DNA from 4 places in the Halanaerobium sp. DL-01 genome. Region 4 is predicted to be linked to each of the others. Evidence: riboswitches for the same ligand, from Rfam matches in the RefSeq annotation. Region 4 holds a riboswitch; each other region holds the start of a gene.
The links. Region 4 has a riboswitch for molybdenum cofactor ahead of wtpA (tungstate ABC transporter substrate-binding protein WtpA). Riboswitches for the same ligand answer to the same signal wherever they lie in the genome.
Positions count from the first base shown of each region.

Region 1: another riboswitch for molybdenum cofactor. It lies ahead of DER71_RS11410 (aldehyde ferredoxin oxidoreductase family protein); the one in region 4 lies ahead of wtpA (tungstate ABC transporter substrate-binding protein WtpA).
Region 2: another riboswitch for molybdenum cofactor. It lies ahead of DER71_RS03815 (substrate-binding domain-containing protein); the one in region 4 lies ahead of wtpA (tungstate ABC transporter substrate-binding protein WtpA).
Region 3: another riboswitch for molybdenum cofactor. It lies ahead of DER71_RS05480 (4Fe-4S dicluster domain-containing protein); the one in region 4 lies ahead of wtpA (tungstate ABC transporter substrate-binding protein WtpA).

Region 1 is NZ_QPJN01000054.1:1,522-5,118, forward strand. Features, by position in the region: gene DER71_RS11405 (MoaD family protein) at 1-75, opposite strand, end outside; gene DER71_RS11410 (aldehyde ferredoxin oxidoreductase family protein) at 76-1,881, opposite strand; molybdenum cofactor riboswitch at 1,892-2,011, opposite strand; gene DER71_RS11415 (radical SAM protein) at 2,126-3,427, opposite strand; gene DER71_RS11420 (hypothetical protein) at 3,579-3,597, opposite strand, start outside.
Region 2 is NZ_QPJN01000007.1:7,506-11,102, forward strand. Features, by position in the region: gene DER71_RS03805 (ABC transporter ATP-binding protein) at 1-669, opposite strand, end outside; gene DER71_RS03810 (ABC transporter permease) at 656-1,360, opposite strand; gene DER71_RS03815 (substrate-binding domain-containing protein) at 1,425-2,252, opposite strand; molybdenum cofactor riboswitch at 2,382-2,512, opposite strand; gene DER71_RS12365 (hypothetical protein) at 2,614-2,736, opposite strand; gene tsaA (tRNA (N6-threonylcarbamoyladenosine(37)-N6)-methyltransferase TrmO) at 3,005-3,597, opposite strand, start outside.
Region 3 is NZ_QPJN01000011.1:20,614-24,210, forward strand. Features, by position in the region: gene otsB (trehalose-phosphatase) at 1-494, shown strand, start outside; gene DER71_RS05475 (M20 family metallopeptidase) at 491-1,678, opposite strand; molybdenum cofactor riboswitch at 2,041-2,153, shown strand; gene DER71_RS05480 (4Fe-4S dicluster domain-containing protein) at 2,169-2,645, shown strand; partial or broken gene DER71_RS12485 (aldehyde ferredoxin oxidoreductase family protein) at 2,646-3,597, shown strand, end outside.
Region 4 is NZ_QPJN01000020.1:28,345-31,941, forward strand. Features, by position in the region: gene DER71_RS07950 (fumarylacetoacetate hydrolase family protein) at 280-1,062, shown strand; molybdenum cofactor riboswitch at 1,261-1,378, shown strand; gene wtpA (tungstate ABC transporter substrate-binding protein WtpA) at 1,466-2,428, shown strand; gene DER71_RS07960 (ABC transporter permease) at 2,431-3,231, shown strand; gene DER71_RS07965 (ABC transporter ATP-binding protein) at 3,233-3,597, shown strand, end outside.

The sequences.
Region 1 (3,597 bases), on a different contig from region 4:
ATCTATTTGATATTCTTTTCCTGAACTTTTTAAGTTTATTTTAAATAAAGAATAGAACTTAACTTTAATTGACATTTACTTCAATCCCATCTCACTTAATTTTTGATCACTAATATAGCCATCTTCCTGCCAACCGCGCAATTCATAATACTCAGGCAGAATCTCTCTATATTTAGTACTAATACCTCTAAATGTTCCATCTGGTAGAGGGTCATCAAAACGGTCAGGTAATCTATCTTCTGCAGGTGTGATTCCTGCTTCTAGATTAAACTGACGTTCTAAGTTATAGATTCTTTCACCATTTTCTAGTATTTCTTCAGGAGTAAAGTCAAACTCTGTACCTGCATTGACAATTTCAGCATAGTCTTCTAAACCAAGAGCAAATGAAGTAAAGAGACACATTCCGATTGAATCAATAACAGCTGTTAGATCCTGGTATAACTTAACCCATTCCGGCTTACCTTTTAGTTCTTGAGGATCTAATTTTTCTGGTACACCAAGTACTTCAGGAGAAATCATATAACCTCTAACATGACATCCACCACGGTTAGAAGTAACATAGTTTAATCCATGGCCCTGAACTCCACGCGGATCATAAGCAGGTAATTCCTGTTTTTTAACACTCATTGATAACTCTGCATTACCTTTAGCTTCAGCTAATCTATAAGAACCTTCAGCCATCTGATCTCCAAATCCTTCACGAAGAGCCATCTGTCTTGTATAATAAGTTACCGATTCTGAAGAGCCAAATGTCAATTCTGGACCATTTTCAAATTCTTCTTTATCTACATAACCTTTTTCATATAATTCCATAGCACAGCCAATTGTTACACCTGCAGAAATTGTATCCATACCAAGATCATTACAGAGGAAGTTAGCCTGTACAATAGCATTTAAGTCACTTACACCACATTGAGCACCAAAAGCCCAGCCTGTTTCATATTCAGGACCTTCACCCTGTTGACCATTAGGCAGTTTAGTATCTCTACCACAGCGGATAGGACAGCCATAACATCCTTTGTTACCCTGCAGGTAACCTTTTTCAACTAAGGCTTCTCCAGATACTTCATCAACTTTATCAAATGTAGCATACTGGAAGTTATTTCTAGGATAAGCACCATGTGAGTTAATAATATTGTCAAGAACTTTTGTACCTAGAGCAGGAAGGCCTTCTCCAGTTACTCCATGCTCTTTCAATGTTTTAGTTTGTTTTCTTACAACTTTCATCATTTCATCTTTAAAGTACTCAACCTGCTTTTCTTCAGCTTTAACAACAACAGCTTTCAAATTTTTAGAACCCATTACTGCACCTACACCCGTTCTACCAGCAGCACGGTCTTTTTCATTCATTATAGAAGCAAACTTAACGAGGTTTTCTCCAGCAGGCCCAATACAGCTAACCCTTGCTTTTTCATCGCCAAATTCTTCTATCAATACATCTGTTGTTTCATAAACTCCTTTACCCCATAGATGAGAAGCATCTTTAAGTTCAGCCTTATCTCCTTTTAAAGAAAGGTAAACCGGCTTTTCTGCTTTACCTTCAAAAATTATAATATCATTTCCGCTAAATCTTAATTCTGCACCAAAAAATCCACCAGAGTTACTGCTTGCAATTGTACCTGTCAGAGGTCCTTTTGTAATAACCATATAACGGCCGCCTGTTGAAGCAGCTGTTCCTGTTAATAATCCTGCTGCATAGATTAATTTGTTTTCAGGACTAAAAGCATCGATAGTAGGATCTATTTCATCATAAAGAATTTTTGATCCAAGTCCACGACCACCTAAAAAATTCTTAACTTTCTCTCCAGCAATTTTCTCTCTTTTGATCTCCTCATTTGTAAGATCAACTCTTAAAACATTGTACTCATAAATTTTACCCATTGATGTTATACCTCCTTAGATTTACTCTTCTTTCCAAGCACGGGAGGCTGATTCATTTCTTTATCAACCCAGCGGTTAAAATGCCGTGGAAAAATTCTTTAGGCAAAATAACTCGAAGGTATATTATACTTATTAAATATCAAAAGCCAAAATCCTTCTTAATTTTTAGAAAAATTTATATTTTTGTGAATATTTTATTTATTAAAACCTAAACTTATATTGAATATAAATTTAAGTTATAAATTTAGGGACATTGAATAACTCCTCTGGCCCATAAACAGTCTCCACAGACCGGGAATTCATTTCCATGACAATCTTCTTCGTTTTCCTTTGACATCTCACATCCAGAACATTGAGTACAATCGGAAAAAGGAAATTTCTTTACATCTTTTCTGAATTTTTTAAATTCATCACTATACCAGATTGAATTTAAATCTTCTTCCCCAATATCTCCTAAAACATATTTATTAATATGCTTTTTTCTTTCTCTAATATAAAGGTCATAGCTGTGCATTAAAGCAATACAGGGACTGATTTCTCCGCGCCAGTTAACCGCAATCGACCCATCTTCTACAAATTTACAGTAACCTTGATGTGGATTGAAAGGCACCTGTGTAGTACTAATATTACTTGATTTCCCACCAATAGCAGCAATATCTTTAATAATATCTTCTCTCAAATCAGTAGGAGGTAGATATATTTCAGGTCTGTGATGTGTTCTTTTTTCAGGTTGAGAACGGCTTATCGAAAATGAATAGAGAATTTCATCAGTCATCGACTCTGTATAAGGCAGCAAATTTGTCAAAAAGATAAAAGAAGCTCCGAGATCATAAGCTAATTTACGCAGTTCTTTAAGCTCATCAACATTTGATTTCATAATCACATACTCAATACCAATTTCTGTTTCGAGCTTTTTCTTATCTCTTAAGCTGCGAAATCTTTTAACATTTTCAATAACCCGGGCCAGATCCGCACCAGAGCGAATATCTGCCATTGTGTCAGGTGAAGTTCCATCAACTGAAACAACTATACTATCCAACCCAGCATCTAAGACAGCATTTACTTTCTTTTCATCTAAAAGTAGAGCATTAGTAATCATCTGAGTTTTGACACCCAGTTCTGAGGCTAATGCAATCATCTCAGCAATCTCAGGATGATAAGTTGGCTCACCAATTCCCCAGAATGCAATTTTCTCTAAATGCTTGAACTCTTTTAACTCATCAATAAGTTTTTTATAGACATCAAAATCCATATGACCCATTTCTTCATCCCAGGAGTGCCTTACACATGTCTTACAGTTCAAATTACAGTCACTTGTCGGCTCAATATAGACCTTAGTCAAAAGAGGGTCACTTCTCTCTAAATAAAAACCTTTTGCACCAAGCTTAATTTTAACAGCAGTATCCTCATCAAGACCAAGTTTTTCTTTTACTTTTACAGGTATTTTTAATTTACCATCTTTCAGTTCAACTTCTAAATTTTCCGGAAGTTCTTCACCTGCACCATTAGTTCTCCAAAACTGTGGGTTGTTTACTAAAAAATCCAATCTGGATATCACCTTCCTTAAAATGATAATATATATATCTGCCATAAATACATGATAGATGAATAATAAAATTAAATTATATTTAATTATTTTAATATTTGCTTATTTATACATTATCATTGTTGTCAAGATTTTGCAATTGTTATTTCAATCAAATTTCCCATGATTTT
Region 2 (3,597 bases), on a different contig from region 4:
AATCGGGCCGCTGTACTGTACAGATCCTTTTTTGAGTACAGTTATTTTTTCAGCCAGACTTCTTATCTGGTTTTTGTCATGTGTCACCATAACCACAGTCATTTCCTCTGTTACAAGTTCTGCAAAATGTGAATTAAAAAATTCTATACTTTCTTCATCAAGGTTGGTAGTTGGTTCATCAACAAAGACAATTTCCGGTTCAGTTATTAATGCTCTCGCTATAGATACTTTTTGCTTTTCTCCTCCTGAAAGGGTTGCAGCTGACTGTTCAAGCAGATTTTCTATTTCAAGTCTTTTAGCTATTTCTTCCGTTTTTTTGAGATATTGATTTTTATTTAGACCACGCAGTCTGAGGGGAAGGCTTATATTATAAATTACACTACCTCGGTAAAAATATGGATTCTGCCAGATTACAGAAAATCTTCTTCTGAGCTTAACTTTATCAGTTTTAGGACCAATAGTCTGATTTTTATATATCAGATCACCACTAAAATCATCATCTACAAGAGATAATATATTTAATAATGTTGTCTTTCCACTTCCATTATGCCCGATAATAAAATTAAACTGACCCTCATAAACATTAAACTCCCGCAGATTCAGTATATTTTTCCCTTTTATATTTTTTTTTATATTTAAAGCCTTTAAAATAATTTTATCGCTGCTCATATTCTTTCCCCTCCTGCAGAGAATATACACCAATATTGATTATAAAAGCAAGAAGAAGCAGTATCAGCCCCAGGGCAAGCCCAAATCCAAAACGACCTTTATTTGTTTCAAGAGCCATTGCAGTAGTAATTGTTCTGGTAACTCCTTTAATATTTCCACCCAGCATCATAGAAATTCCGACCTCACCTAATACACGGCCAAAACCTGTAATAACAGCCCCCATAATTCCATATCGGGCTTCCAGTAATAAAAGTTTAAACTGCTGAATTTTTGTTGCTCCAAGAGAAAGAGCTGTTTTGTAGAGCTTTTCATCAAGTGAATAAATAGCATTTCTTATTAAAGCAGTTATCAGTGGGACAATTAAAATTATCTGACCAATAATGATACCTCTAAAAGAAAATAGCATCTCATATTCTCCCAGAATTCCTCTTCTAGAAATAAGGGAATACACAAATATTCCCACAACCACAGTCGGCAGGCCCAGAAGAGTATTTAATATTATATTTACTATTTTTTTACGTCCAAAATTAGTCCTGCCGATAAATATACCGGCAGGAATTCCTATAATAGAGGCAAAGAAAGTTGATGTAATAGAAAGACGCAGTGATGTTGAAACCACATTAAAAAGTTCTCTATCAAATCCAATGATTAAATACCATGCTTCCTGAAATGCTTCTATTATATAGTTCATCTTTCTTCACCTCTATCTATAATAACATAATACTACTATATTATTTATTTTGGAGAAAATATCTTTAGTTAAAATTTTCCGGTGTTATTGCAGATGGATTAAACAATCTTTCACCATATTTAGTATAATTATAAATCATCTGCTGACCTTCCTGAGAAGTTATATATCCTACTAAGGCCATTGCTTTCTGATAATTAACATGTGTATGGTAGGCTGGATTTACAGGAATTATTCCATATGGGTTAAACAGCAGCGGATCCCCACTTACAAGTAGTTCAAGATCTATATCTCCACTGTAAGCTAAAAATGTACCTCGATCGGCCAGAATATATCCTTCTTTTTCATTGGCTACATTGATGCTTGCCCCCATACCCTGTCCTGTTTCCATATACCAGCTGCCAGATGGTTTAACTGATGCTTTTTCCCAGAGGCTTAACTCTTTTTTGTGTGTTCCTGAGTCATCACCACGAGAAATAAAATTACTTTCCGAATTAGCAATTTTTTCAAGTGCTGCTACAGCTGATTCCATACCCTTAACTCCTGCAGGATCATCTGCTGGACCTAAAATAACAAAATCATTATACATAACATCTCTTCTGTTAACACCATAACCAGCTTCTACAAAAGCATCTTCTGCTGCTCTTGCATGTACAAGTATAATATCTGCATCTCCATTTTCTGCAAGACTAATGGCTCTACCTGTACCAACTGCAATAACATCTACTCTAACATCAAATTTTTCTTCAAATGTAGGCAGTATTTCATCGAGAAGTCCGGAATTTTCTGTGCTTGTTGTTGTTGCCAGAATTAATCTGTCCTGAGCCAGCGCCATACCACTAAACACCAGAGTAATCATTAAAATAATTAGAAAAATTGATAATTTTTTGTTCATAAGAAACCCCCCTTTATATTCTGAATATTGTTAAAAATATAAATAATCTTAACAATAAAAAAAACAATAAAAAAACCTTCCGTATAAATAATTTACCGGAAGGTAAAAGGTGGGTCTACACCATTAAATTCAAACAAAATCATCACTCCTTTCCAATCCGGGAGGTCAGAATGTTTCCCTACTGACCCTATCGGTATTTTCTCCATAGATATATATTCTATACATCCTTAGGAACAAAATACTCGGAGTTATATAATTTTTATCTCATAATTATTTTACCTAATTTTTTATTTAATGTCAAATAAAAACCGGAGCCTTACAGCTCCGGTAAATAAAACATCATTTTACAATTGATTCTTTTTTAATAACCACCATTCATGTAATAATCAACTAAAGCTTTGCTTTTAAGTTTATCATATCCTCTGGCGTCAATTTCTTTTGTCTTAACATCATTTTGAAGTTGCTTATACTTAAAGATTGTCATTTTAAATGCCCCTCCCTTTAATTTTGGATTTTGGTAAGGGAACATTCTCGCTACACGTCTACTTTGTTCCTTTTTAGTAAACAAAACGACCACATAAACAAACTAAGTTTCTCTCTCTGTTGGTTCAATTATATTATACTATATGAGTCTTAATTTAACAAGAAAATATATTATAGAGTTTTCAGAAAATTATTTTTAGAGCTGCAAAAAAAAGATTTTGTCATAAATAAATTTTTTACATTAGCAGTTTAACTGAATAAATTTTATCCTATTCGATTTTTCTGACAATTCCACTTCCGTCAACTTGGAAATATTCTGTTCCTGCACATGATCTGCACAAAATTCTACCACCATTTTTCACTGATTTGGAAGCCATAATTTTTTCTCCACATTTTTCACAAAATTGATCTTCAAAAATGGGTGCATATTCTGGAATATCTATTTCTATATTCTGATAAATGTTAAAAACATTTTCTGCTTCTTTTTCTATAATCTCAAAAGCTATAGTTTTCCATACCTCTTTGAGCCTTTCTGCTTCAGTATCTGTACCATCTCTGCGGGTAATTACCTTATTGAAAAGTTCTTTTGCCTCTGGATAATTATCCTTTATAAAATCTTTCTCATCTTTTAAAATATATCTGATATTACCTCCATTTCTTTTTGCAAATGTAACAGCAGTTTTACCCAGATCCCTATATATAAGCCCATTGTTTCCAAAAGTTGAACCACTGATATACTGGATTCCATCACTAAAACAGCTGTTGGTCTCAACCACTGCCAGCATTTTTTCCATACCATCATTTGTTACATCTAATTTACGCACTCCATCAACAGCTGCCACAACTCCTAAAGCAAGATAGG
Region 3 (3,597 bases), on a different contig from region 4:
TTGCAGAAAAGGTTATTTATCCCATTTATAAAAAAGATGAATTTAGATCTGTATTTGAAGAATTATTATCAGATATTGAATTAAAAATAAATGATGATATAAAAATTGAGGATAAGGGTTTTGCAGCTGCTTTTCACTGTAATAATGATCTGGAGAAAGTATCTGTCCAAAAAACTTTGGAAACTAAAATTAAAAAATTATCTTTAGATAATCTGGAAGTTATTTCCGGACGTCAGGTTGTAGAAATTAGGCCTGCTGGTTGGAATAAGGGAAAAGCAGTAAATTATATAGCTGACAGATTTAAAAAACAGTATAATCTTAATAGTGGGTATAATATTTATCTTGGTGATGATAGGACTGATGAAGATGCGTTTGCTGTAATTGAAAAAGGATTGAGTATTTACGTAAAAAATAGTGGTGATTTACACACATCTGCTGAATATTATCTAAATAATCCAGAAGAAGTATATTTATTTTTGCGAAACCTGCTTTAATTAGAGCAGGTTTTTTTAAATTCTTTTTTTATTTTTTCTAATTTTTGCCTGTCACTATAAATTTTAAGTCCTGTTAATGCCAGAGCTTTTATTCCATTTATCAAAACAGTATGACCTTCTTTAGTAGTGGTTTTTTCTGCGAGTTCTCTTGTATGTCCTGTAAGTTCACTGCCCAGATTAATATATGGGTGAATAACAGGGATAACATGACTCACATTTCCCATATCTGATGATCCGTAGTGGTGTGCTGCTGGTTCTATTTTATTGGTTCCGATTTCTTTCATACTCTGCTCAAAAATATCTGCCAGCATCCGATTTGGTCTGAGATCATCATTGGGATTTTCGTATTCCTTCCATTCGACTTTACATCCTGTCATTAAAGCTGCTCCTTCAGCAGTATTTTCCGCTTTTTTGATAATTTCCTGCAGGTATTTTTTATCTCTGGCCCTGAAGTAGAATTGAGCTTCGGCTTCATCGGGTACAATATTGGCAGCTTCTCCACCATTTGTAATAATACCATGTATCCGAGCATCATCCCGCAAATGTTCTCGCAGTGCATTAATGCCATTAAAAAACTGTATTACTCCATCCAGTGCATTTATGCCCTTCTCTGGAGCTCCAGCAGCATGAGCAGTTTGACCATGAAAATTAAACTGAATTGCTTTTATTGCCAGTGTTGTAGAATAGACCTGATTAATATTGGAAGGATGGAGAAGCATTGCACAGTCTATATTATCAAAAACACCTGTTTCTGTCATCTGTACTTTAGCTCCACCTGTTTCTTCAGCCGGACAGCCGATAACTACAATTTTACCTCCTTTTATGTTCAGTTTACTTAAAGCAATTCCGGCAGCTGTACTCATTGCTGCAATCATATTGTGTCCACAGCCATGTCCTATATTCGGCAGTGCATCATATTCACAGAGAAAAGCAATAGTCGGTCCATCTCCATTAAAATTATAGCTGGCCCTGAAAGCAGTTTCGATACCTGAGAGATTTTTTTCTATGCTAAAATTGTGGTCAGCAAGAATTTCTGTTAGTAGAGAGGCAGCTTTGTATTCTCTGTAACCTAATTCAGGATTTTCAGCAATATAATCATTGATGTAAAAGGCTTCTTCTTTTAAATTTTCTATTTCAGAAAAAAGAGATTCCCGAAGTTTTTTTAAATCCGAATTGCTATTCATAGTTTATTCACCCTTAATTTTAATTTTTTTACAAATCAGTATTTTTCAGCCACATTTTACAGCAGAATTATATATATGTAGTTGATTTATATAAATTTTATCTGATATCATGTTTAAAATCCAGTTAATCTGATAATTTTTTTAAAAATTAAAGAGATAATATGATTCAATCGGTGCTATTTAGATTTCATAACATTTATTAAAGAACTGAAAATTTTACAAATTGTATGAAAATTAGTTAATTTTAAAAGGTATTTTTAAATTTTTATAGAAATATATTTGTAGAAAAATATTTATAAACACAAAAAACATAAAAAGGCAAATATTATAATTTTTTAAATATCAATTTAAATATTAAGCTGTTTACAATCTTCTTCCGACCTGTCTCCACCTATATTTAGGCGGCTCAGGCGTCAGGGTTATAGGAGTAATTCTATGGCCTGCCATTGTGCAAAGGAGGATATAAAATATAAAGGGAGGGGATTTACAGTTGAAAAAAATTGTTATCGAACCTGAAAAATGTACTGGATGTCGTGACTGTGAACTGGTGTGCTCAATGACAAAAGAAGGAGAATTTAATCCGATGCGGGCACTTATCAAAGCAGTTTATTTTCCGGAGGAGATGGTGACCGTTCCTCTTACCTGTTTACAGTGTGAGGACCCACTCTGTATGGATGTCTGTCCTGCCAGCGCTATTGGCAGAAATGAGGCAGGGGCAGTAGTAATCAATGAAGACAGATGTATTGGCTGCCATATGTGTGTAAGTGTCTGTCCGGTAGGGGCAATAAAAGATGTTCCCGGCAGGGGTGTAGTAACAAAGTGTGATTTATGTAAGGGTGAACCTGCCTGTGTTGACATCTGTTCTGCTGGTGCACTGAGCTATGAAGAAACAGATGAATTTGACACAGCAAGAAGCAGGAGTGCTGCTGAAGAAATCAGAAAAGTTTTAAAAGGGGGGCAGCTATAAATGAAAGGCTATACAGGAAAATTTTTGCGAATTGACCTTACTCATGGAAATGTAAAAGAAGAAAAATTAAATCCAAAATTAGCAAAGAATTATATAGGAGCAAGAGGTCTTGCGGTAAAATACTTTTATGATGAAGTAGCTGCTGATATAGACCCGCTTAGTCCGGAAAATAAACTCTTTTTAGCAACCGGTCCACTAACAGGAACAATGGCTAATGCTGGAGGAAGATTGGATGTCGTAACAAAAGGACCTCTAACAGGTGGGATTACTGGATCAAATACTGGCGGTTACTGGGGCGCAGAGCTAAAATATGCAGGTTATGATATGCTTGTATTTGAAGGTAAAGCTGATAAACCTGTCTATGTCTGGATTGATAATGGAGAAGTGGAAATACGTGATGCATCACACCTCTGGGGTAAAAACACATATGAAACAGATACTAAGTTAAGAGTTGCGATAATATAATTTTAATATTTCTTCTGGATAAGGTAAAAACACATATGAAACAGATACTAAGTTAAGAGAGGAAACACATAAAGAAGCCCGTGTTCTGAATATTGGCCCGGCTGGAGAAAATCAGGTGTTATTTTCTAATATAATGAATGACCGCGACAGGGCGGCCGGCCGGACCGGTGTTGGTGCTGTTATGGGTTCGAAAAATCTTAAAGCTGTTGTTGTGAGAGGTAAAAAAGGCATACAGGTAGATAATAAAGAAAAGTTTATGGAAACAGCTTTTGAGGTCAAGAAAAAAATAAATGAACAGGGTTTAACAGGTGAAGGACTTGCTGCTTTAGGAACTGCCAGTCTTGTAAATGTAATCAATGAGAACGGGAATTTACCGACAAGAAATTTCCGGGAAAGTATGTTCGAAAATGCAGATAAAGTCAGTGGAGAAACCCTTGCTGAAAATCTCTTGATTAAAAATAAAGCCTGTTTTGGGTGTGCAATCGCA
Region 4 (3,597 bases):
GTCCTTAAGTATATAATGGAGCAGATGTAACAATTCAATATATTATCTTAAATATTCCTTGCCATTCATCACAAAAAGAAGCGATTCCACGCTGTCGAGCATTATATTAGCAGTTTTTTTCACGTCATTAGTATATATTTTTCTAGTAGCTTTTCTTTTGATAATAATTATAGGGGGGTAAAAAGCAAATGCCTAAAACTTATGATGCTGATGAGGAAATGGAAATTGGTCTTCGAGTTCTTAAAGGCGAAAAAATATTATAAAAAGAGGGGTAATATAATGAAAATTGTAAGATTTCAAAATAACAACAAAAAATTTTACGGCAAATTAGTAGATGATTATGTTTATAAAATTGAAGGGAACATTTTTGATGACGATTATAGTATTAATGATAAATTTAGCAAAGAAGAAGTTGAATTTTTAGCTCCAATAAATCCGCCTAATATTATTGGTATTGGTTTAAATTATAAAAAACATGCAAAAGAACTAAATGAAAAACTCCCAGAAAAGCCTCTAATTTTTTTAAAGGCTACTACAAGTATTATAGGGGATGGAGAGAAGATAGTTCTTCCCAGTATAGCTCCAAATAAAACAGATTATGAAGGTGAATTAGCGGTAGTTATTGGGAAAGAGGCTAAAGATATTTCTGTTAATGAAGTTAATGAATATATATTTGGTTATGCTTGTGCCAATGATATAACTGCAAGAGATTGTCAGTTTGAAATTGATTCACAGTGGGCTCGCAGTAAATCTTTTGATACATTTGGTCCGCTTGGTCCCTGGATAGAAACTGAGTTGACTGATCCTAATAATTGTGAAATAAAAACTATATTAAATAACCAAATTGTGCAAGATTCTAATACATCTAACATGATATTTAATATTCAAGAATTAGTTAGTTATTGTTCGAAAAACTTTACCCTAAATCCAGGAACTGTAATTTTAACAGGCACTCCAAAAGGGGTAGGATATAATAAGAAACCTCCAATATTTCTAAAATCTGGAGATAAAATAGAAGTAGAGATAGAAAATATAGGAAGAATAACAAATATAGTGAAGTAACAATAGTGAAATTAGATTTTTAAAAAGTGAAAGAAACTGATCTAGCCTGTCTTCTTTTGGTTAAACTTTAATATGATTTGCAAAATACAGAATCACATTAAAATCCAATTATTTATGCAGAAAATTTAATTCCTGACTGATTGCATAATTAAATGCACGGTTTGAATTAGACATAAAAATAGGATATAATTAAAAAAGCAAAATATGAGTCTTCAATTCTTAAAAACTAAGGTATAAATTATGATTATAAGATCAATAGGTCTGTTGGGAAACTAATTTACTTCCTGGCTGGGAAAGAAGACATTTAATCCTATCTCTTTATTTTTATTTAACATCGGATTTTTATTTTTTTTAATCTTCTTTTCTTTAAGATTCAAAAAACTCAAAAGGGGCTTTTAATAAAATGAAGAAGGTATTAGCGGTTTTATTGGTTTTGTCTTTTAGTCTTGTTTTTGCAGGTAATAATGTTATGGCTGAGGAAGTTTCTGGTGAAATAATTATTTTTCATGCCGGATCATTGAGTATTCCTTTTCTTGACATGGAAAAAGCTTTTGAAGATAAATATCCTGCAGCAAATATTGTAAGAGAATCAGCTGGGAGCAGAACAACAGCCAGAAAAGTAACTGATTTAGGCAGACAGGCTGATATTGTTGCCTCAGCTGATTATACAGTTATTGAAAGTTTAATGATGCCTGATTATGCTGATTGGTATCTAAATTTTGCTACAAATGAGCTGGTTATTATGTATAATGAGCTTTCTAAGTATAAGGATGAAATTAATAGTGAAAATTGGTATAAAATTTTACTCCGAGATGATGTAGAATATGGTCATTCTGATCCAGATGCAGATCCTGCTGGTTATAGAAGTCAGCTGGTCTGGAAACTTGCTGAATTACATTACGGTGAAGAAAATCTTTATAATAAGTTGAGAAAAAACTGCCCACCTAAAAATACAAGACCTAAATCAGCTGATTTACTTGCTTTATTGGAAACAGGAGAGCTGGACTATATATTTATTTATCGTTCAGTTGCGAAACAGCATGAAGCTCCTTTTGTAATTCTTTCAGATAAAATAAATCTCAGAACAAATAAATATGCTGATTTTTATGCAAAAGCCAGTTTTGAAGTTTCCGGTAAGGAACCTGGAGAAACAATAACTAAAACCGGTAAACCAATGGTTTATGGGCTGACCATTCCGCACAATCCCCCTAATAGAGAAGGTGCAGTTGCCTTTATTAAATTTTTGGCCGGTCCAGAAGGTCAAAAAATAATGGAGAAAAATGGTCAGCCAGCTATCAATCCACCTGTAGTAAATGATATGAAAGCAATTCCAGAGAATTTAAAACCGCTTGTTGAGGAAGAATAAATATGATTAAGAAATCCCTTTTTAATTTTGTAATTACAATATTATCTTTAATATTAATATTTTTTGTGATTGCGCCCATTTTTAAATTAATTGCTGGAAGTAGTGTAAATATGCTTTTAGATACTGTAAAAGAAAGGGAAGTATATAGTACAATTTTGAGAACTTTTAAAGCATCCCTATTTGCTACTGTAGTTTCAATTTTTTTAGCAGTACCCCTGGCTTATTTTTTAGCCAGGATTAATTTTCCAGGGAAGGTTTTTATTGAGGGAATAATGAACCTTCCAGTTATCATTCCTCATCCTGCTGCTGGTATAGCTTTACTTACTGTATTTGGTAATAGATTTTTTCTTGGGAAGTTTTTTAGTAATTTTGGATTGAGCTTTGTTGGCGAATTTGCAGGTATTGTTATTGCTATGATGTTTGTTAGTATGCCTTTTCTTTTAAATGATGCAGTCGAGGGTTTTAGAGCTATAGATCCCCGACTTGAAAGAGCTGCCAGAAGTCTTGGCGCTTCACCTGCTCAGACTTTTTTTAAAATTGCCCTACCACTTAATTTAAGTCATATTATTTCTGGTTCTCTTATGATGTGGGCCAGAGGATTATCTGAATTTGGAGCAGTAGTTATTTTAGCCTATCATCCAATGAGTGCTTCAGTGTTGATTTATGAAAGATTCACCTCATTTGGTTTAAAATATTCGCAGCCAATTTCTGCTATAATGGTTTTAGCAAGTTTAATAATTTTTGTTGTTCTTCGACTTGTTAATACCAAAATGAGTTCTATTGAAGATAGGACTGAGGGATAAAATGCTGAAATTAGAAAATATAAAAAAAGAATATGATGATTTTAAGATGGAAAATATTAATTTAGAGATTGAGAGTGGAGAATATTTTGTTATTTTGGGACCTACCGGGACAGGTAAAACTATTATTCTGGAAATAATAGCAGGTTTGATAAAAGAAGATAAAGGGTCCATATTTTTTAAAGATGAAAATATAACAAATTATTCACCAGAAGAAAGAAAAATAGGAATGGTATATCAGGATTATATGCTTTTTCCCCATCTTAATGTTAAAAACAATATAATTTTTGGGTTAAAAATTTCTAATAAATATAGTAAAAATGAAATAGAGAATAAATTGCAGGAGATGCTGGATCTCTTCGATATAGA